Regions from separate parts of the Aliirhizobium sp. YIM B11859 genome, predicted to be linked through region 3. Evidence: predicted binding sites of a transcription regulator. Region 3 holds the regulator's gene; each other region holds the start of a gene.
What was found. The regulator PhoB, encoded in region 3, activates phosphate uptake and scavenging genes when phosphate is short. The targets are predictions, from matches to a motif close to TGTCATNNANCTGTCAT.
Positions count from the first base shown of each region.

Region 1 (7,602 bases), on a different contig from region 3:
CCATACGGGCGGAGCAAGATATGTTTCGCAAACGGCAGCCTGCCAGATATCGCGTGCCGCGTGTTCATCGACCTCGTCCGAAACCGTCTCGATCGCTTGCAGCGTGAGCCTGGACATCTCGGCGAGGGGAATGCCTCGACGATTGTTGATCGGTCCGGCCACCGGTGCGTTGTCTGTCGATTTTCCATGAAGAGCGTTTAGGAACGTCGCCAGCGAAACGGCTGCATCTTCCATGTTTTCGATGTTTTCCGGGGTGGCGATCTCGCCTTCCATCCAGTCGAATATCCCGAACTGGCATTCGATACCGAAGTCGGCGTGTCCACGATATCGCAGCTTTGGTGTCGAGAGCGGAAGGCCTTCGAGATGCGGCAACCAGTCCAGCTCCTTCGACAACAGAGCTGCAGCCGATGCCCGCCGGGGGACCCTCAGGACAAGGTCATCGCCAAGCCGGAACAGGGCGTTGTCCGTTCCAGAGGAGTTAATCCGGCGCATGGGTCGGTTTGCCCATTGCGGCACCTGCTGCAATAGCAGGTCATGGATTAAGCTCTCGCTCAGCGGAAGATCATCGTCGTGCACAATGTCAGCCTTGAAAATAGTCTGCACAAAATGGTGTTAGACTCGAACCTGTCCGAAGGATGATGTTCGCGGATCGGTTTCAGGCCCAACGGGTGCAAAATGCCTCTATGTCGCTGGATTGAAAGTCACCGAGCCGGTCCATGATGGTCTCGAAGGGCCAATCCCACCAGGCGATCGATGTCAGCCTTTGCGCGATGGACGGCGGGAAACGCTCGCGGATGAATTTGGCTGGCACGCCGCCGACGATCGTGTAGGGCTCGACATTCCTGGTGACGACTGCGCCTGCCGCCAGCACAGCGCCGTTTCCGACAGTGACGCCGGGCAGGACGATCACGCCATGGCCGATCCAGACATCGTTGCCGATAATCGCCCGGTCGCTGCCGCGTTGGTCGAAAAAAGTCTGGTCGCGCACAGCGTCCGGCGCATAATATTCCGGGCAATAGGTGAAACGGTGCATGGAGGGGCGGTCCATCGGATGATTGGGCGCGCCGATCCTGACATTTGCCGCAATGGCGCAGAATTTCCCGATCGTTGCGTCCGCGACCATGCAGCGTGGCCCGAGATAGGAATAATCCCCAAGCTCCGTCGCATGCAGAGATGTATCGGCCAGGATCTCGCAGCATTTTCCAATGCTCGACCCTTTCACTGTCGCACTCGGATCCATCACCGTCTCGGCTATTTTGGGGCGATGTGATTGTGGCGCAACGTTCATCGACAGTCTCCGGATTTCGGTCTGCCTAACCGGGGACGATGAAGAGTGTGTGACGCCGTTCTTCGAAAAGGATGGAAGGGTGATGTCGGTTTTGAAGCGATGCGGCAGAAGCAGACAAGCGCAGTGGTTCAACGCATCGAGACTTTTCCATGTTCCACACTTTCAAATTGCAAGAGCTGCCGCCATAGTGCTTCCGGTGGTTTCGGAAGGCTCAGATGCGCGTATTTTTGAAAATCGTTGTGTCGATATTCATTGTGGCGCTAGCCTGTCCCGCATTTGCCGTCGGTTTCCAATTGTTCTCAATACCCGACGACGCGGGCCGCCCGATTGAAATCGGCATCTGGTATCCGAGTGTTTCCCTTCCCACTGCGATCTCTGTCGGCTCCGTTCTACAAAACGCGGCTCTGGACGGTAAGGTGGCTGGCGCAAACTTGCCGTTGGTTATCTTTTCTCACGGTAGCGCTGGATGGCTTGGCGATCGTGCAGATACTGCCATGGCCCTTGCAAAGGCAGGTTTCGTCGCCGTGTCACTGACCTACCCAGGTGACAACTACAAAGACAGTAGTGATAGGGCTGGGCGTCAGATGACAAGTCGTCCGATAGTGACCAGTCATGTTCTCGACTATGTTCTCGATGAATGGGCCGGTCGCGATCATCTTGATAAGTCAAAGGTTGGCTTTTACGGTTTTTCGGCAGGTGGCTTTACCGGGCTGATTGCTATCGGCGGGGTTCCCAATTGGGCGATTTTCGCCCAGCACTGCAAAACCGATCCAGAGGAGGGGGTCTGCAAGCAGGGTGTAGCGTCCTTTTTATCAAGTCCGCAGGCTGCGGCGATGCCCGTCTCGACTTGGCACCACGACGAGCGGATAAAGGCAGCTGCTCTTGCCTCCCCGGGATTTGCCTTTGCCTTCGATCCAGCGTCCCTGAGTAAAGTAAAAATACCTGTCAAACTCTGGGGCGGTGAGAAGGACGTCGTTGTCCCCTTTGAGAGCAATGTCGCGTATCTCAGTCGCACGCTTTCCAATGTTGTGGAGGTGCAGGAGGTGACAGGTGCCCAACACTATTCGTTCCTGCGGCCGTGCAGCGAGGCGTTGAGGGCAAAAAAACTCGAGATATGTTCCGACCTTCCGGGCTTCGATCGGGTAGCGTTTCAAAAAACGCTCGATTCTGAGCTACTCCTGTTCTTTCAAACTCATTTGCTGAACCAACAGTACCGGTGAGGGGGGTGGAAACAGCCGAGTAAATGGCCGGGGATCGTTCCGCAAAGTCTTGGAGGGACCATCGGTTGACTGCGGGCTATTGCCGTTCGAAGTGGATAGGCTGGTTGATTTTTACGTATCCCCAATCCTGCGGAAGGTCGCCGTTCCGCACTGGTCCCTTCCATAAGGGAAACCAGCATGGGGACATCCCCCAAGGTTCGACCGCTGCCCGCCTGGCAGGTTGATGCGGCAGATCCGGTTGTTTAGTCCCTGCCGTCGGAAGAATGCACGGGACTGTCAGGCCGGAATGCGCACGACGGCTCTCAGCCCGCCCGTCGGGCTGTCGCCGAGCGTGACGTTGCCGCCATGGGCGCGGGCGATGTCGCGGGCGATCGCCAGGCCAAGACCAGTGCCGGAACTGTCCAGATTGCGCGCCTCGTCGAGCCGGTAAAAGGGCTTGAATACGTCTTCGCGGGAAGCTGCCGGAATGCCCGGACCATCGTCATCGAGCGTCAGCGTCAGCCATTTGGCGTTGTGCCGGGCATGGATATGGAGCGTTTTTGCGTAACGCTCGCTGTTCGAGACGAGATTGCCGACGAGCCGGGTAAAGGCATTCGGACGGACGGCGATTTCGTCGCCACCTTCGATCTCGTAGGACAGTTCGCGTCCGCGCAGCTGAAAATCGTTGCGGAAGCGCTCGAGCAGGTCGCTGAGCGTCAGCGTGCCGAAATCCTCCTCCGACTCGCCCTTGGCAAAGGCGAGGTATCCTTCCAGCATCGACTGCATGTCGTTGACGTCCTCGGTCATTCCCGAGAGTTCCGGCTTGTCGCCCGCCAAGGCGAGTTGCAGCTTGAAGCGCGTCAGAATGGTGCGCAGGTCATGGCTGATACCGGCCAGCATGGCGGTGCGCTGTTCCATCTGCCTTTCGATGCGTTCGCGCATCTGGATGAAGGCAAGGCCGGCGCGGCGGACTTCATCGGCGCCGCGGGGTGAATATCCCTCCGTCTTTTGGCCCTTGCCGAAATTTTCGGCGGCGATCGCCAGCGACTGTATGGGGCGGATCTGGCCGCGCAGGAACAGGATCGAGATGACCACCAGGACGAAGGCCGTGCCGATCATCCAGACGAGGAAGATATGGGTGTTGGAGGCATAGGTGGAGCCGCGCCGGACAAAAACCCTCAATACCCGCTGGTCGAACTTGATGCGGATCTCGACCAGCCGGCTGTCGCCGACCGTGTCGAGCCAGAACGGCATCTTGATCTGCTGGGTGATCTGGTCGGAGAGGATACCGTCCAGGATGGCGAAGAAGGGCCGGGGACGCGGCGGCGGCAACTGGCCGTTCTCCTCGACCGCGATGGTCAGCTCCAGCGCGTCGTCGGCGATCTTGGTGATGGCGTCGTAATTGCTGTCCTGCGGATAGGCGCGGATGACCTCGATAATGGCGGCGATATCGCGCACCGTACCTTCAGACAGGCGTTCGGTGACAAGCCGCCAGTGCCGTTCCATGAAAACGGCCGCCACCACGGTCTGCAGAAGCAGCATGGGCAAGATGACGATGATCAGCGAGCGGGTATAGAGGCCGGTCGGCAGGCGACGGCGCAGCCAGCGCGTGAAGGGGCGCCAGCCCGGAAGGCTGAATGCTGCCACGTTCTGCCTCAGCGTGTCGAAAAAGGCCATTGCTGCTCCAGTTGCCGAGGTCCTCGGCCTAAAGCCCGTTGCGATCCTTCAGGTTCGCCTGTCGTGCCTTAGTGCTTGTTCCTGCACATTTCCCTGTCCCGAAAACGGCGAGCGTTTCCGGGAGGCCTGCGCTAGTCGATGCTCAGCCGGTAGCCGATGCCGCGAACGGTCTGAAGATAGACCGGATTGGCCGGGTCGTCCTCAATCTTTCGCCGCAGGCGGTTGATCTGGACGTCGATGGTCCGTTCGCCGACATCGGAATCGTCGCCGATCAGTTCATGGCGCGGGATGGTGTCGCCGGCGCGCATGGCAAACAGAAGCATGATCTCCTGTTCGCGGTCTGTGAGGCGGATCGTTTCCGCTGCCCGGCGCAATTCCTTGCGGGCAATGGAAAAGGTGAATGGTCCGAAGATGACCTGTTCGATCTTCGGTGTCTCGGACGCGCTGCGGCGCAGGATGTTGTTGATGCGCAGCACCAGTTCGCGCGGATCGAAAGGTTTTGCCAGATAGTCGTCGGCGCCGGCTTCCAGTCCCTCGATGCGGGCATCGGCTTCCACCCGCGCGGTCAACAGGATGACCGGGATGGCCTTTTTCTCGTAGAGCGATCTGGTCAGCGACAGGCCGGATTCGCCGGGCATCATCACATCGAGGATGATGAGATCGAAATGCAGACCTTCGAGCTTGCGGCGGGCTTCTGCGGCCTCTCCCGCGACAGTGACGCGAAACCCCTGTTCGCTGAGATAGCGATTGAGGAGGTCGCGGATGCGCTTGTCGTCATCGACGATCAGGAGATGAGGCGCGTCGTCCGAAGGTGGTGTTTTCGTCATTGATCAGCATCCTACGCGTCGTCGTCGGCGGGCGGCAGGCTTTCGTCGCGGCCACGCATCTTTTTAAGGAATTCCTTCACCGCCTCGCGTTTGTCCGGCGTCAGTTCCTGCATGGCACGGGCGATGCGCAAAGATTGCGGCTCGGATAGGGCAAGAGCAAGTTCGCGGCCGGCCAATGTCGGATAAAGGCGTCGTTCCCGGCGGTCCTTTGCGCCGGCCATTTGGCGAATATAACCGGCTTCGATCAGGTGCTTGAGGACCCGCGAGAGGCTCTGCTTGGTGATCTGCAGCGTTTCCAGAAGATCGCCGACCATCAGGCCGGGTTGCCGGCTGACGAAATAGACGACCCGGTGATGCGCACGCCCCATGCCGATACGGGCAAGAATGGCGTCGGGATCGGAGATGAAGTCCCGATAGGCAAAGAAGAACTGCTCGATCGTTTCGAAATCGATCAGGCTCTCGTCGACCGTCGGCATAGGCGGTTGGGCATTTCTGGCGGGTTTGGCCGCCATTGATCGAGACACGTGCCGATCCTTTCTATGGCGCGGAGCAACCTCGTCGGCTCCACTGCCGCTCCAATTGTATTGCATCCGCATTGCGTCACGCCCGATAAAGCGCGATCCGCTTGAACAATCAACAGATTTCGTCGGATTTTCGATGGCTTGCGGGATGGCATGCCAGCCGACCCATCCGATCGCCGCGCGGCGGCCTCGCCACGCTCGCGGGAACCTTATGGCTCCGCGATCATTGATGGGGCAGAGAGATGGGAGACATCATCATGCAGACCTATTCCGCGCAGACTTACTCCGCCTTGCCGCCGATCACGATGACGCAGTCGAAGCCGCATCCGTTGCGTGCCGTGTTCGTCACCGTCATCACGCTCAAACTTGCCGTCTGCGCGCTGCTGATCGCCACCGCATCTCTTGCGCCTCCGGTCGAAGCCGGCTCGCGCTATATGGTCGTTGCATCCGAATGATCTTTTCGGGCTGCTTTATCTGTCAGTGACCGCTATACCCGGCATGACGACAGAATAGGGCCGCGGATCATGGGAAAACTTCAAGCCGGGATCATTCCCGTCACTCCGTTTCAGCAGAACTGCACGATCTTTTTCGATGACGAAACGCGCGAAGGTGTTGTCGTCGATCCCGGCGGCGACGTCTCGCTGATCGAAGAGGCGATCCGCCAGAACAATCTGACAATCCGTGAAATATGGATCACCCACGGGCATATCGACCATGCCGGAGGCGCGGATGCGTTGCGCGAAAGTCTCGGCGTGCCGGTGGTCGGCCCGCATCACGATGACCTGCCGCTGCTGGAGCGTCTGGAAACCCAGGCAAAATCCTTCGGCGTGACGATGGAGGCCCGCAATCTGGTGCCCGACCGCTGGCTCGTCGAGGGCGATACGGTTTCCTTCGGCGACCATCTGTTCGAGGTCTATCATTGCCCCGGCCATGCGCCAGGACATGTGATCTTCTTCAACCGCGCGCAGAGTTTCGCGCATCTGGGCGATGTGCTGTTCAGCGGATCGATCGGCCGTACCGACCTGCCGGGTGGCGATCACGCCACGCTGCTCGCCTCGATCCGCGACAAGGTACTGCCGCTTGGCGACGATGTCGGGTTTCTGTGTGGCCACGGACATGGTGGAAGGATCGGAGAAGAACGGCGGAATAACCCGTTCTTGCGAGAGATCTAGAACCACCGAAGCAACAGCCTCGCATATGTTTATCCGTCGCGGAGGCGGCGCGGGAAACTATGATCTACCGCAGAGACTGCACCTTATCGTTGGCCGAATACTGTATCCCGCAGTCCGATTTTCTTGTCTCTACTGATACTCGGCCATAAAAAAACCCGGCAATTCTGCCGGGCTTCAACTTGGGGCAAAACCTCGAAGGTTCAGCCAGAGATCTGCAGATTAACGGCCTTGGGGCCCTTTCCGCGACGATCCGGCTCCGTGTCGAAGCTCACTTTCTGGTTTTCGGAAAGACCGGACAGGCCAGACGCCTGTACGGCAGAGATGTGGACGAAGATATCGGCGCCGCCATTGTCTGGCTTGATGAAGCCGAAGCCCTTGTCAGTATTGAAGAATTTTACAGTGCCAGTCTCGGCCATGCATCAGGTCCTTTTCTCTCTGTCCGTGTTCAGCGGCGGACAGCACAACACTATTGCCCTAAAGGGCGGCGGCAGGCAGTTTTAAGAAAGGGTCCCTGTGTTACCGCGGCGAATGGCAGGAAAATATTGTTTCAAATTGCCCCCAGTTCCACCGCCCGAAGTTTTTTTAGCGCCTTCGGATCGCATTATTATAGGTCTTCCCATGCTCGTAAATTGCCCGAACATGAACAGAGTGCTGTGTTTATAGGGAATTGGCAAGAAAAAGTTTTGCGAAACTGCGCCGTTGAGTTGAAAATCAGAAGCACCCAAACCCGTTGGAACATAGGGGTTTTTGCGCTTTGGACAGCTTTGGCGCTACAATACATAGCCGACCATCATTGATTGTATTGAACAATGTATCGTTTCGCGACACGTGCGGCGAAATGTGCGTGCGATCTGTCCCTACGATCCGGTTTGATCGCGACTACAACCTAGACGCCACCCAGCCGGAGATATTCCGCCT
Region 1 is NZ_JBXHAY010000001.1:942,980-950,581, forward strand. Features, by position in the region: gene AC2GXZ_RS04390 (aminoglycoside phosphotransferase family protein) at 1-492, opposite strand, end outside; gene AC2GXZ_RS04395 (DapH/DapD/GlmU-related protein) at 656-1,288, opposite strand; gene AC2GXZ_RS04400 (alpha/beta hydrolase family protein) at 1,504-2,508, shown strand; gene AC2GXZ_RS04405 (ATP-binding protein) at 2,785-4,164, opposite strand; gene AC2GXZ_RS04410 (response regulator) at 4,296-4,991, opposite strand; gene AC2GXZ_RS04415 (MarR family winged helix-turn-helix transcriptional regulator) at 5,003-5,503, opposite strand; gene AC2GXZ_RS04420 (hypothetical protein) at 5,770-5,967, shown strand; gene AC2GXZ_RS04425 (MBL fold metallo-hydrolase) at 6,037-6,684, shown strand; gene AC2GXZ_RS04430 (cold-shock protein) at 6,885-7,100, opposite strand.
Region 1: a site for PhoB is predicted at 1,327-1,343, ahead of AC2GXZ_RS04395 (DapH/DapD/GlmU-related protein). Genes of this name have one in related genera too.

Region 2 (7,602 bases), on a different contig from region 3:
CGGTTCGGATCACCGAGTGTGAAACCGGCGACCGCACGCATATGCTGCTCGAATTGCGAGACAACGCAGGCAGCCTCCGTCCAGTGGCCGGAATTATGGACGCGCGGGGCGATCTCGTTGGCGATCAGCGTGCCGTCGGCCATGGCGAAGAATTCCATGCCGATGACGCCGACATAATCCAGCGCCGCAAGCAACTTCTCGGCGGCCTCAAGGGCTGTTGCCGCAGCCTGGTCCGAAATGCTGGCGGGCAGGGTGGATGTGTGCAGGATGCCGTTGCGGTGGATGTTTTCCGCCGGATCGTAGCAGCGGATCGTGCCGTCTTTGGCGCGTGCGGCGATGATCGACATCTCGCGCTCGAAGGGGACGAAGCTTTCGAGAATCAGCGGAACCGAGCCAAGTGCCTCATAGATGCCTGCGGGCGAATCGCCGGTCGAACGGAAGACATGCTGTCCTTTGCCGTCGTAACCGAGGCGGCGGGTTTTCAGCACGCCCTTGCCGCCGAAATCGGCAAGTGCTGTTTCCAGATCCTGCTGGCTGTCGACGGCGTGGAAACGGGCCGTCTCGATGCCGCAATCGTTGAGGAAGCGCTTTTCGACCAGACGGTCCTGGGCGACTTCCAGCGCCTTCGACGGCGGGTAGACGGGCACGGAACGCTCGAGCGTTTCGGCAGCGGAGACCGGCACGTTCTCGAATTCATAGGTGACGACGTCGCAGAGCTTTGCCAGTTCGGCGAGTGCTGCGGGATCGTCATAGGCCGCAGTAATCTGCTGATTGGCGACCTGGGCTGCCGGGCAATCGACCTGCGGCTCGAGAATGATGGTGCGCAGGTTCAGCCTGGCTGCCGCCATGGCCAGCATGCGGCCAAGCTGGCCGCCGCCGATAATGCCGATCGTCTGCATGCTCATGCTTCATCCATGGGGTATTCGGCGACCGCTTCGCTCTGGCGAGCGCGCCATTCGTCCAGCCGGTAGGCGATGTCTTCGTCCGAGAGCGCCAGGACGGCGGCGGCCAGCAATGCGGCGTTGACCGCGCCAGCCCGGCCGATCGCAAGCGTGCCGACCGGGATGCCGGCCGGCATCTGGACGATCGACAGGAGGCTGTCCTGGCCGGACAGGGCCTTGGACTGGACGGGAACACCAAAGACCGGCAGCGGCGTCATAGAGGCGGCCATGCCGGGCAGGTGGGCGGCCCCGCCGGCACCGGCGATGATGACCTGAAAACCTGCATCGCGTGCGCTCTTGGCGAAATTGAACAGTCGTTCGGGCGTCCGATGTGCTGAAATGATGCGCGCCTCGTAGTCGATTTCGAGGGCATCGAGGGTTTCGGCAGCGTTCTTCATGGTCTCCCAGTCGGACTGGCTACCCATGATGATGGCGACGGGCGGTGTCTCGGCCATGGTGACGTTCCTAAGCGATGATGTCGGGAAGGATCTGGTCTTCGAGCTGGGTCATCTTGTCCTTGATGGCCAGCTTCTTCTTTTTCATGCGCTGTACGCGCAACGCATCGCAGCCGACCTTTATCATGGCGTTGATCGCGGCGTCGTAATCCTCGTGCTCCTGCCGGAACTTTGCCAGCGCCAGCCGGACATCCGCCTGTTCCTGATCAGCCATGTCTTCAAGTCCCCATATCGATCCGGGCTTGTGACCCGGCCCGGCTTAATCCGCAAGCTCCTATCACCAAACCGCGTTAACTGGAAGTTAGCTCAAGTCATGAATTTGCCACTTTGAAACCACGAAATCTCCTTCGACAAACGGTTCGGATCGTGTCACACTTCCTTCGTAAACCTGAAGCTTTGGCCGATGGGACGGCCGGAGCAGGCAATAAGGAAGGACATGCCACATGACCATCCAGGCTCATATAGCATCGCTTGAAAAGAAGCACGGCGCTCTTGAGGAAGAGCTCCAGACGATTCTTTCGTCTCCCTCTTCCGACGACCAGGAAATAGCGGACCTGAAGCGCCGCAAGCTGCGTATCAAAGACCAGATGCAGCGGCTTAAGGTGACGACGCGCCACTAGCACAGCTAATAGAGCCTGCCGCCGATCTCAGTGTTTTGGAAGAGATCCAAGGGCGGCCCAAAAATCCAACCTTTTCTGGTCGTGGTTCATGTGGGCCACGGCCAGAATCGTTTCAGGGCCTATTTCACGGACCGAGATTTCCACCCTTGGGCCTGCTGATGGTCAAAACGGGAGCCCATCCCAGAGCAGCTTGAGGCCGGCGAGAAAAGCCAATCCGTAGGTCATGGGATAGAAGGTTTCCGCCTTGAGGTGCTTGACGATGGCGGCACCCAGCATGGTGGAGACGAGCGCAACAGGCAGCAGCGTTGCCGACAATGTCATGTTCTTTGCATCGAGCGCGCCGAGAAAAAAGTAGGGGATCACCTTCACCGCGTTGACGATGGCGAAGAAACGGATGCTGGCACCCGTATATTTTCTCGGATCGAGCTGCATCGGCAGGACATAGATCTGGAATGGCGGGCCTCCCGCATGGGCAACAAAGCTCGCATAACCCGACAATGCACCCCAGAACGTTGCGGCCACCGGCCGGTGGGGAAGCGGCGCAGTGATCGCGCCCCGCCGGCCGTAGACCTGCCAGAAATAGCGGACCGTGAAGAGAATGGTGGCGGAGGCGATCACCAGCCGCAACGCGTTGTCTGAGACATAGGCCGAAGTCGCCCAGCCGAGTGCTATGCCGATGACGCCGCCCGGCAGTATCATCAGCAATGTCTTCGGTTCGTTATATTTGCGCCAGGACCAGAGCGCGACGATATCCATGAGAATGAGGATCGGCAGAAAGATCGCGGCCGCCTGTACCGGATCGACGGCGATCGACATCAATGGTACGCCGAGCAATCCGATCGCTCCGCCAATGCCGCCTTTCGACAGGCCGACCAGCATGACGGCTGGAACGGCGGCCGCAAAGAATGAAAGGCTGGGGAGGTCTATCATCGGTGAGCGTCGCGGGAGGTGGTTGATCCTTCAATCCGTCCGGTTTATCGAATTGGCGCAAGAAAACCAGAGCGGATAAGTGCCATGCGGTACTGCACCGCCAGACGGTGGAAATGATCGGAAAGAACATGACAGAACCGGAAAACCGCTGCCGCCTCGTATTGATCGTCCCGGATGAGGCCGATGCCGACCACCAGGCGAAGCTTCTTGGCGAGGCGCTTTCGGGCGGCGACGTCGCCTCCGTGATCCTGCCGCAATATGCGCTCGACGATCAGGCGTTCCAGAAGCGGGCCGAAGCTCTGGTGTCGATCATCCAGGAGGCCGGTGCCGCCGCAATCATTGCCGGCGACAGCCGGGTTGCCGGCCGCGTCAAGGCGGATGGACTTCATCTGTCTGGCTCGACCGAGGAATTGAGCGAGGCTATCGAGAAATTCTCGCCGAAGCTGATCGTCGGTGCCGGCGGTGCGGCGGAACGGCATGCGGCCCTCGAAATCGGCGAGGTTCGCCCAGATTATATTTTCTTCGGCCGATTCGACGGTGACATCAAGCCGGAAGCACATCCCAAGAATGTGGCGCTGGCCGAATGGTGGGCATCGATGATTGAAATCCCCTGTATCGTGATGGGCGGCAATGATGCCGAATCGGTGGTTGTTGCTGCCGAGAGCGGTGCCGAATTCGTTGCGCTCCGCGCTGCGGTCTTCGACGCCGCCGAAGGCGCCGCTGCGGTGGTCGCGAGCGTCAACCTTCTGCTGGACGAAAAAGCGCCACGGTTTGGGGATTGATGGTTCGCATGCCATCGACCCCGATTCCTTCGTCACGACCGCTGACGATCGCCGCAATCTTCTCAATTCTTGCCGCCGGCGTCGTTGCCGCGGGGGCGCCGGCTTATGCCCAGTCCAGCCGCGTCGTGACGCGTCCCCTCGAACCGGGGGCGGGCAAGATGGAACAGAAGGAACAGCCGGACGGGATCGTGCCTTCCGGTGGCGTCGAGCTCTACCAGCGCATGGACGCGACATTGCCGCCGCTGCCGCCGGAGAAGGCATATAACGGTCCGGTCGATGATGCCTATGGCGCCTACCAGCGCGGACTTTATGTGACGGCGCTGGCAATGGCGCTCGAACGGGCCCAGAAGGGGGATGCTTCCGCCCAGACGCTTGTCGCAGAAATGATGACTAAGGGGCTCGGCATCGGACGCGATGCCAGATCGGCGGCCTTCTGGTACGGGCAGGCAGCCGAGCGGGGCGATCCCGCGGCGATGTTCGAATACGCGCTTCTGCTGATGCGGGGCCGCGACGTGCCGGTGGACAAGAAAAAGGCCGATGATTACATGCGCCGCGCTGCCGAGGCGGGAAATTCGGCAGCCCAGTTCAATTGGGGCCAGATCCTGATCTCCGAAAATCCCGGTGACAGGGGCCTGGAACTGGCTTTGCCATTCTACGAGAAGTCTGCCTTGCAGGGCGTCGCCGATGCGCAATATGCCGTTGCCCAGCTTTATAATACCCTCAAGACGGTCTCACCGCAAAAGCGGGCGCGGGCGCGGGAATGGCTCCAGCGCGCTGCCAAAGCCGGTTACGACACGGCTCAGCTCGATATGGGGATCTGGTATGTCAACGGGGTCGGCGGCGATCGCGATTACGACAAGGGTTTCGAGTGGTTGAGGATTGCCGCCCTGCGCGGCAATGTCGTGGCACAGAACAAACTCGCCTATCTCTATATCAATGCGCTCGGCACGCGACCCGACCCGGTCGAGGCAGCCAAGTGGTATGTGCTTTCACGGCGGGCAGGCCTGCAGGATGCCGGACTTGAGGACTTCTATCTCGGCATCAACGACGACCAGCAGAAACAGGCGATCGCCGCCGCCAACAGGTTCCGGCGGAACTGAGGCCTGCGTCAGGCGGGCTGGAGGGCGAAAAGCGCCTGGCGGATGATCAGGCCGTGGCCAAGCGCCATGGCCAGTACGACGAACAGCCAGATGGCGGCGTAGAGGCCAGGCCTGTCGAGTGCCTTCGGCTTGATCATCGGCGAGATGACGAAAACGCAGATGGCGAACAGCATCGCTGCCGGCAGGAGGAAGAGTGCCATCGCCGGATGGGCGAAACTGTTGGCGTTGCCGGCCAGGTCAAAATGGGTCGGCAGCATGGTTTCGGGCGGCAGCGCCGCCCACAGGCCGACAGACAGAAAGGTCATGGTGATAAGCATGCCGACACTGATGAAAAACGGAATGGGCATGCGCAACATGATGGTCTCCTGGATAAGTTTTCTCTCCTTTCGCAGGCCGTGCGGCGAATGACAACACCAGCTGTTGGCCTGACGACTTGAATTTACCGACAATCTGTGGTCTTGAAGCCGCCCAATCAATAAAATCAGTCTAGCCCGCTCTCCCGGTCAGCCGGTTTCGGGGCTCAAGGATTCCGAAAATGGCCCGTTCAGCACTTCTCAATGTCATGGTGCAGGCTGCCTTGAAGGCAGGAAAATCGCTTACCAGAGATTTCGGTGAGGTGCAGAACCTGCAGGTTTCCGTCAAGGGGCCGAGCGACTTCGTATCCCAGGCGGACCTGAAGGCTGAAAAGATCGTTCGCGACGAGCTGCTGAAGGCGCGCCCCACCTATGGCTTCCTTGGTGAAGAAGGCGGCGAGGAAAAGGGCACCGACGGCGCGCATCGCTGGATCGTCGATCCGCTCGACGGCACGACCAACTTCCTGCACGGCATTCCGCAGTTCGCCGTCTCGATTGCGCTGGAGCGCAATGACGAGATCGTTGCCGGCGTGATCTTCAATCCGGCAACCGATGAACTCTACACCGCCGAAAAGGGCGGTGGCGCGTTCCTCAACGACCGTCGTATCCGCGTGGCTGCCCGCCGCGTGCTGTCGGACTGTGTCGTCGGTTGCGGCGTGCCGCATCTCGGTCGCGGCAATCACGGCAAGTTCCTCGTCGAGCTGCGCCATGTGATGGGCGAAGTGGCCGGCGTTCGCCGGATGGGGGCTGCGGCACTCGATCTTGCCTATGTGGCTGCAGGCCGTCTCGACGGTTTTTGGGAAACCGATCTTTCTCCCTGGGACGTGGCGGCCGGTTTCGTGCTGATCCGCGAAGCAGGCGGGTTCGTGTCGGACATGAAGGGCACGACCAACATGTTCGAAAGCCGCAACGTGATTGCCGGTAACGAACTGATCCAGAAGGCGCTTGTTGAAGTCGTCAACCGCCCGGTCCCGGCCCGCTAAAATTCGATGGGAATTCAGCATTCGCTAATCGATAGCGCACTGTTTTCCGACGTTTGCGCACTTCAATTCGTCGCATTTTTCCACTAGCCTCCGCCTCAACTTAGCGGAGTCGAGGCGTATTATGTCGAATGCGACGGTGGATGATCTGGATGAGTCGGAACAGGGCCGCGGTGGTTATAAGCACAAGCTCTCCAATCCAGCGTCCTTCCTCTGGACGATGCTTGTCTTTCTTATCCTTGTCGGGTTCGTCGCCTCGGTTCTCTACCGGCAGGCGGCGCATGCGTTCCAGACCAATCCCGGCCTGAACGGACTTATTCTCGGCGTTCTGGCGATTGGTATCCTGCTGGTCTTCATCCAGGTGTTGAGCCTTGCGCGGGAGGTAAGCTGGTTCAATTCCTTCCGGGCCGCCGGCGGCAATGCCGATAAAGTAGGGCGCGAACCGCGGCTGCTTGCGCCGATGCGCACGCTGATCGGGCGCCGGCGCAAGGTGGCGCTGTCGACGGTTGCCTATCGGTCAATCCTCGATTCGATCGGCACACGGCTCGATGAAACGCGCGATACCTCGCGTTATCTCATCGGTCTTCTTGTCTTTCTCGGTCTGCTCGGCACGTTCTGGGGCCTGATCGAAACGATCGGCTCGATCAGCGACGTCATCGGTGCCCTTGATCCATCCTCCAACGGGTCGAACGACATCCTCGGTGCGATCAAGAGCGGTCTGGCGCAACCGCTTGCCGGCATGGGGACGGCGTTCTCGTCCTCGCTGCTCGGTCTTTCCGGCTCGCTTATCCTCGGCTTCCTCGATCTGCAGGCTGGGCGTGCGCAGAACCGTTTCTATACCGAACTGGAAAACTGGCTCTCCTCCGTCACCGATGTCGGTTACGACGGGCCGATCTCTGACGGAGCGGCAAACGGCTCGTCCGACGAGATCAAGGCGCTGACCGCGGAGTTGCGCAAGCTTACCGCCGCCCAGTCGAAGGCTGCCCATGACGGCGCCGATAACGAGCGCTCCATGGCGGCGATGGCAAATCTTGCCGAGGGCATCCAGGGTCTGGTCAAGAACATGCGCAACGAGCAACAGATGCTGCGCGACTGGATTGAGGCCCAACAGGAAGAATCAAAGGCCATGCGCCGGACGCTTGACCGGCTTTCCGACAAGATCGGGGGGAAATAAGCGATGGCGCTCGCCAAGAACCGCCGCCGCGAACGCAGCGTCGATTTCTGGCCGGGGTTCGTGGACGCTCTCTCCACGCTTCTCATGGCCATCATGTTCCTGCTTACGGTTTTCGTGCTGGCGCAGTTTCTGCTCAGTCGTGAGATCACCGGCCGCGACGAGGTGCTGAGCCGGCTGAACAGCCAGATCGCCGAACTGACAAATCTGCTGGCTCTGGAAAAAAGCGGCAATCAGGATCTCGAGGACCAGCTCGCCAATCTGCAGTCC
Region 2 is NZ_JBXHAY010000001.1:533,055-540,656, forward strand. Features, by position in the region: gene AC2GXZ_RS02345 (5-(carboxyamino)imidazole ribonucleotide synthase) at 1-905, opposite strand, end outside; gene purE (5-(carboxyamino)imidazole ribonucleotide mutase) at 902-1,396, opposite strand; gene AC2GXZ_RS02355 (YdcH family protein) at 1,407-1,610, opposite strand; gene AC2GXZ_RS02360 (YdcH family protein) at 1,840-2,016, shown strand; gene AC2GXZ_RS02365 (sulfite exporter TauE/SafE family protein) at 2,179-2,946, opposite strand; gene AC2GXZ_RS02370 (thiamine phosphate synthase) at 3,075-3,728, shown strand; gene AC2GXZ_RS02375 (tetratricopeptide repeat protein) at 3,737-4,828, shown strand; gene AC2GXZ_RS02380 (DUF1648 domain-containing protein) at 4,837-5,184, opposite strand; gene AC2GXZ_RS02385 (inositol monophosphatase family protein) at 5,364-6,164, shown strand; gene AC2GXZ_RS02390 (flagellar motor protein MotA) at 6,286-7,335, shown strand; gene AC2GXZ_RS02395 (peptidoglycan -binding protein) at 7,339-7,602, shown strand, end outside.
Region 2: a site for PhoB is predicted at 1,764-1,780, ahead of AC2GXZ_RS02360 (YdcH family protein). Genes of this name have one in related genera too.

Region 3 (7,602 bases):
TCGTTGACGGCAAGCTTGTTGCCAACCCTTACAAGAACTGGTCGGACATCAACCCGACTCTGCCGAAGGGCCCGATTGCTGCCTATATCCCGGGCACCAAGCACGGCACCCGCGAAGTCTTCGAAGAGAAGGTCATGGCTGAAGGCTGCAAGGAAGCCGGTGCTGTTGACGTCATCAAGGCTGCAATCACCGATGCCAAGCAGGCTGCTGCCAAGTGCGTTGCCATCCGTAAGGACGGCGCTGCTGTCGACATCGACGGCGACTATCCTGAGACGCTTGCCCGTATCGCCGCCAACAAGACCGGTCTCGGCGTTTTCGGTCTCGCTTTCTATGAAAACAACAAGGACAAGCTGAAGGTCGCGACCGTCAACGGGATCACGGCTTCCACGGAAACCATCTCGAACGGCACCTACCCGGTTTCCCGTCCGCTGTTCTTCTACGTCAAGAAGTCCCATCTCGGCGTTGTCCCGGGCATGAAGGAATATGTCGAGTTCTTCATCTCTGACGACATGGTTGGCCCGGAAAGCCCGCTGGCTGAATACGGCCTGGTTGCCGCTCCGGACGATCAGCGCGAAAAGGTCCGCAAGGACTTCGCAGCTGGCAAGACCATGTAATGAACGACACGGCGCCGCCTCTGGCGGCGCCGTTTTCGGCCTTTAGGCCGTTTTGCCCTGATCGATCACTGCGCTGATCGACATGGGTGCCTGGGAATGTATTCGGTTCCGATGACGGGAATTGTGCGGTAGTTGGCTGCCGCCGAAGGCGGTAGGCCGGGGGATTGTGATGAGCACACCACTGATCTTGTTGATTTTGGCGATCATCGCGATCGTCTGTTACGTTGCCGGGATGCGGCAGGCTTTGGCGATCTCCGGCGGTGTATCGTCGAAGATGCATTCCCGCCCCGGTTATTACGGTTCCTTCGTTGCAATTTGCGCCGTCCTTCCGGCCGCGCTCATTCTTGCAGCATGGCTCATCGCCAGCCCCCTCTATGTCAATTCCGTCATCCGCGACGGCTTCCCCGATGAGGTGAAGGCCCGCACGCCGGCGGAGCAGGGCTTGAGCTTCGGCATGGTAAGCTCGCTTGCCCGCGGCATGAATGCGCTGACACTCGATGAAATCGATCGTGTCGGCAGCAATCCGGTCGAGTTGCGCAACGCGCTCGGCGCCAAGGGCATCCCGCTCGCTGGCGATCCGGAGCCTTACATGGTCGGCTCGGCCGGCGACCTCAATGCGATGAACAAGATCAGCGTCCGCATCATGACGGCCGTCGTCCTGATTGCAGCACTTGTCGGCGCGGGACTGTCCTACGTTCGGATCGCGCCGCGTTTCAGGGCCCGCAACAGGGTCGAACGAGTGATCCTCTGGTCGCTGGTCGTCGCCTCCTCGATCGCCATTCTGACCACCGTCGGCATCATCATGTCGATGTTGTCGGAGGCGGCCCACTTCTTCGGCCGCGTACCGGCATGGGAATTCTTCTTCGGCACGGTCTGGGATCCGCGTTTTGCCGCAGCCGGTGCAACGGCCTCGGAAGGTCAGTTCGGCCTCATCCCGCTTCTGCTGGGCACGCTTTATATCGGCTTCGTCGCCATGCTCGTTGCGGTTCCGAGCGGCCTGTTTTCGGCAATCTACATGTCGGAATATGCGGCCCCGAAGGTTCGGGCCGTCGCAAAGCCGCTGCTCGAGGTTCTGGCCGGTATTCCGACCATCGTCTACGGTTTCTTCGCGCTGACCACGGTCGGGCCCTTCCTACGGGATATCTCGTCGCAGCTGAACGGTCTCGTGACCGGCGATTATGCCAATTTCATCCAGGCACAGAGCGTGCTGACAGCCGGCTTTGTCATGGGCATCATGCTCATCCCCTACGTCTCCTCGCTGTCGGACGACATCATCACCGCGGTCCCACGGGCCCTGCGTGACGGTTCGCTGGGCCTGGGTGCAACCCGCTCCGAAACCATCAAGAAGGTCGTCTTGCCGGCGGCTCTGCCGGGCATCGTCGGCGCTCTTTTGATGACCGCGTCGCGTGCCGTCGGTGAAACCATGATCGTCGTGCTGGCCGCCGGTGTTGCCGCCCGCATGCAGCTCAATCCGTTCGAGCCCATGACGACGGTGACGGTCAAGATCGTCAACCAGCTGACGGGCGATCTGGAGTTCACCTCGCCCCAGACGCTTGTGGCCTTCGCGCTCGGCATCACGCTCTTTGTGATCACGCTTTGCCTCAATATCTACGCGCTCTATATCGTGCGCAAATACCGGGAGCAGTACGAATGACCGACGTGGTTTCGATCCCCGCCGGCGCCGCCGCAAGGCCCGCTCGCCGCGATATCGGCATCAAGCGCCGTTATGCTGCAGAACGACGTTTCCGTGCCTATGGCATGCTGGCGCTCGCCTTCGGCATCCTCTTCCTTTTCCTTCTGCTGTGGTCGGTTGTGTCCAAGGGCTATACCGCCTTCCAGCAGACGATGATCACCGTTCCGGTCGAGTTTTCCGAGCAGATCATCGACAAGGATAACGAGCGCGCCAGCAACCCTACCAAATTGATGACGGCGAACTATCCGCTCATCGCCCGCAACGCGGTGGCCAAGGCTCTCGGCGTCGCCGAAAGCGATCGTCAGGGCCTTCGCGCAGTCAGTCAGATGGTTTCCGACGGTGTGCGTGGCGAGCTGCGCGACATGGTCATCGCCAATCCGCAAATCATCGGCACCACCCAGACTGTGTCCTTGCTGGCTGCCGGCGATATCGACTCGGCCTTCAAGGGCCAGATCGATCTCTCGGTCACGGAAAGCAACCGCAAGGTTTCCGACCAGCAGGTCGCCTGGATGAACCAGCTCGCGTCGAGTGGTGCGCTGGCCAAGCATTTCAACACCGGCATCTTCGCCAACGGCAATTCCAGCCGTCCGGAAGCAGCCGGCGTCGGCGTCGCCCTGATCGGCTCCTTCTACATGATGGTGATCGTGCTGGTGCTCGCCCTGCCGATCGGTGTCGCTGCCTCGATCTATCTTGAGGAATTCGCACCGAAAAACCGGTTTACTGACCTGATCGAGGTCAACATCAACAATCTGGCGGCCGTGCCGTCGATTGTCTACGGTCTCCTCGGTCTCGCGGTCTTCATCAACTTCATGGGCCTGCCGCGCTCGGCATCGCTCGTCGGCGGCCTGGTGTTGACGCTGATGACCCTGCCGACAATCATCATCGCCACCCGTGCGGCGCTGAAGGCAGTTCCTCCGTCGATCCGGGCGGCCGCACTTGGCCTTGGCGCGTCGAAGATGCAGACCATCTTCCATCACGTCCTGCCGCTCGCCATGCCAGGCATTCTGACCGGCACGATCATCGGCCTTGCGCATGCGCTCGGCGAAACCGCGCCGCTTCTGCTGATCGGCATGGTGGCCTTCGTCGCCAATTATCCGACGACGCCGCTCGATCCGTCGACCGCGCTGCCGGTGCAGATCTACATGTGGGCAAACGAGGCGGAACGCGCCTTCGTCGAAAGAACCTCGGGAGCAATCATCATCCTGCTCCTGTTCCTGATCGTCATGAACGTGGGTGCAATTCTGTTGCGGCGGCGGTTCGAGCGCCGGTGGTAGGAGATCGACACAATGAATATGTTGTCAGAAGCAGCAGTTGAGAAGGCGCTGGACAAGAAGATGAATGAAGTCGCGTACAAGATGATTGGCAAGGACGTGTCGGTTTATTACGGCGAAAAGCGCGCGCTTTTCGACGTGAACCTCAACGTTCGCGAAAACACGGTCACCGCCCTCATCGGACCTTCCGGCTGCGGCAAGTCGACCTTCCTGCGCACGTTGAACCGCATGAATGACACGATCGAGAGCTGCCGGGTCACCGGCAAGATCACGCTCGATACGGACGATATCTACGACAAGGAAATCGATGTCGTGGAACTGCGTGCCCGTGTCGGCATGGTCTTCCAGAAGCCGAACCCGTTCCCGAAGTCCATCTACGAGAACATTGCCTATGGCCCGCGCATCCATGGCCTTGCCCGCGGCAAGTCCGATATGGACCAGATCGTCGAGGCAAGCCTTCAGCGCGCCGGCCTGTGGACGGAGGTCAAGGATCGTCTGCATGAAGGCGGCACCGGGCTTTCGGGCGGTCAGCAGCAGCGTCTCTGCATTGCGCGTGCCATCGCCGTCTCGCCGGAAGTCATCCTGATGGACGAGCCCTGCTCGGCACTCGATCCGATCGCAACCGCCAAGGTCGAGGAACTGATCCACGAACTGCGCGCCAACTACACGATCGTCATCGTCACGCATTCGATGCAGCAGGCCGCCCGCGTCTCGCAGCGCACCGCCATGTTCCACCTCGGCCAGCTCGTCGAGGAAAACGACACGGACAAGATGTTCACCAATCCGGATGACCAGCGCACCCAGGACTACATCATGGGCCGCTTCGGCTGATTGATCGCCGACGCCTGCTGCCTTTCACGGATCTTAAGGACAAGAAAATGGTATCAAGTCATATCCTGTCGGCCTACGACGAAGAATTGAAATATCTCCGCCGCCGCATCTCCGAGATGGGTGGTCTTGCGGAACAGATGTGCGGCGACGCCGTGCGTGCGCTGGTCAATTCCGACTCCGCGCTTGCACAGAAGGTGATTTCTGACGACGTCATTCTCGATCACGCCGAACGCGAGATCCAGGACAAGGCAATCGTCACGATCGCCAAGCGCCAGCCGATGGCTGCCGACCTGCGCGAAATCATCGGCACGCTGCGTATCGCAGCTGACCTCGAGCGTGTTGGCGATCTCGGAAAGAATACCGCCAAGCGCGTTATCGCCGTGCAGGGAACGGGTGTACCCCGCAAGCTCGCACGCGGCCTGGAGCATCTTTCGGATCTTGCTGCGGTGCAGCTCAAGGATGTGCTGGACGTTTATGCAAGCCGTTCGGCTGAAAAGGCGGAAATCATCAGGCTTCGCGACGAAGAGATCGACGCGATGTACACGTCGCTGTTCCGTGAACTCCTGACCTACATGATGGAAGATCCGCGCAACATCACCACCTGCACGCATCTGCTGTTCTGCGCCAAGAATATCGAGCGCATCGGCGACCACGCGACCAACATCGCTGAAACCATCTACTACATGACGACAGGTGCGCAGCTCGAAGGTGAGCGTCCGAAGGACGACACGTCGAACACGGTCGGCGCCATAGCGGAGTAAGCCCCGATCGGGAGCCGATTGGGGTGATGTGACGGAGCAAATTGAGTATGCAGCCAAGAATAGCGGTCGTGGAAGACGAAGAAGCACTGAGCGTGCTTCTTCGCTATAATCTCGAAGCCGAGGGCTACGAGGTTGAAACGATACTGAGAGGCGACGAGGCCGAGATCCGGCTGCAGGAGCGCACACCCGACCTGCTGATCCTTGACTGGATGTTGCCTGGCGTCTCCGGCATCGAACTTTGCCGGCGACTGCGCATGCGGCCGGAAACCGAGCGGCTTCCGGTCATTATGCTGACGGCCCGGGGCGAGGAAAGCGAGCGGGTCCGTGGTCTTGCGACCGGCGCCGACGACTATGTCGTCAAGCCCTTCTCGACGCCGGAGCTGATGGCGCGGGTCAAGGCAATGCTGCGCCGCGCCAAGCCCGAGGTTCTCTCCAGCGTGCTGCGCTGTGGCGATATCGAGCTTGATCGCGAAACCCACCGCGTCCACCGCAAGAGCCGTGAGGTTCGACTCGGCCCGACGGAATTCCGTCTTCTGGAATTCCTGATGGTGTCGCCGGGCCGCGTCTTCTCCCGTTCGCAGCTTCTGGATGGCGTCTGGGGTCATGACATCTATGTCGACGAACGCACTGTCGACGTCCATGTCGGCCGCCTGCGCAAGGCGCTCAACTTCTCCAACATGCAGGATGTCATCCGCACCGTCCGCGGTGCAGGTTATTCGATGGAATCCTGATCTCCAAATCAGGCCTGCCTTTGTGTTTTCAGCCCGGGCGCGGTCCTCCGCCTCGGGCTGAACTGTTTAGCCGGGCAGTTCTCAGGCCTTCGCTTCCTTCTGCCACTCGGGCAGCGGAAACAGCCGGTCATAAGCGATATTGAAGAAGAACGCATAGACCAGGTAAAACAGGGCGAAGGATATATCCATCACCAGCGCCTGCATCAGGCTGATGCCGAGATACCAGGCGATGAACGGCATCAGCACGATCAACAGGCCGAGCTCGAACAGCACGGCATGCAGAACGCGGAGCGCCAGCCCCTTCTGCGTTCCGCCTCGATATTTCTGCATCAAGTGATCGAAGCCCAGATTGTAGAAATAGTTCCATCCGGTCGCCAGCGTTGCCGAAACAATGCCCACGACACCCACATGCTCCACAGGCAATCCGAATACGAAGGCCGCGAGCGGTGTGAAGATTGCCAGTCCGATGACTTCGAAGCTGATGGCGTGACGGATACGGTCGCCCGTGCTGCGCATGACTTTGACCCCATGGGTTCTGCCGGGTCGTCCCGACGATTGGTACCCATGCTGGGGGAGGCCGTCCTCGCTGGTACATAAATAGGGATTCCGAAGTCAATCAGCAAGCCGGCAGCCGGCAAGGCTGCATTGCAGATGGGACATGTTAGGCCTGGACAAACAAAAAAGCGGGCATCGAGCCCGCTTTTTGGATGTTCGCGTCCTGGATCAGGAGCGGGATGCAGCCCTGCGGCGGTCGTGGACCGGCTGATAGGCGAGCTTGGCGTGATAGTTGCAGTACGGCGACGCATCCGGGGATTCGCAGCCGCAGAAGTGGAACTCATCGGTCAGCGGATCACCGACCGGCCATTTGCAGGTGCGTTCCGTCAGTTCGGTCAGGGCGAGCTTGCGCGAGATCGGAACGACGACGTTGGATGCCGGGCGGTACTGGATTTCCTGTGCCGCGTCGAATTCGATCTCTTCCTTGACAGCCGTTGCACCGACCGGACGGGCAACCGTACGGGTGGCGACGCGGGATGCGAAGTTCGAAGGGCGTGCAGCGGTTGTTGCAGCAGGGCGTTTGGGTGCGCGGTTCGTCGGAACAGTGCCACCGGCTTTCGCGCGGCCCGGCAGATTGAGACGATGAACCTTGCCGATCACAGCGTTGCGGCTCACGCCGCCTAGCTGCGCTGCGATCTGGCTGGCGCTCAGGCCTTCGGCCCAGAGTCTCTTGAGTTTCTCGACGCGCTCGTCCGTCCAGTTCATGCCCGCTCTCCGCCTTTGAACGTTGGTGGCATGCAGAATCCCTCACCAATGTCGCGGAAAACATTCCGCAACAGGCACTATATCTATGCTATTGGTGACTAGTTCCGCCGCATGCAGTCTAGTAATTGATCATTAACCTAGAGGTAGGCAGACTCCGTGACAAGAGTCCCGGGAATCACCGCGAATCGATTTTGGGGTTTGTCCCCAACTTGCTTTGTGGGCGAGTCATTTTTGTCACAGCGATCGGCAGCTCGAAGCCGGGGCTGAAAGAGCGGCCGAAATGCGCCTCGGACCCCCGTATTTTCGCGAGTTTTGTTGACTTTCAAAAGGTGAGTGGCGATAGTGCCGCCGCCGCCCTGTGGGCGGCATTTTGATTTTTTGGAATGTCCTTTGCTGGACGTCTTAAATGTCCTTTGCCGGACACCTTAGGAGTGATGTCGC
Region 3 is NZ_JBXHAY010000002.1:722,771-730,372, reverse strand. Features, by position in the region: gene AC2GXZ_RS09740 (substrate-binding domain-containing protein) at 1-614, shown strand, start outside; gene pstC (phosphate ABC transporter permease subunit PstC) at 784-2,268, shown strand; gene pstA (phosphate ABC transporter permease PstA) at 2,265-3,581, shown strand; gene pstB (phosphate ABC transporter ATP-binding protein PstB) at 3,594-4,409, shown strand; gene phoU (phosphate signaling complex protein PhoU) at 4,457-5,170, shown strand; gene phoB (phosphate regulon transcriptional regulator PhoB) at 5,218-5,901, shown strand; gene AC2GXZ_RS09710 (PACE efflux transporter) at 5,983-6,417, opposite strand; gene AC2GXZ_RS09705 (GcrA family cell cycle regulator) at 6,625-7,161, opposite strand.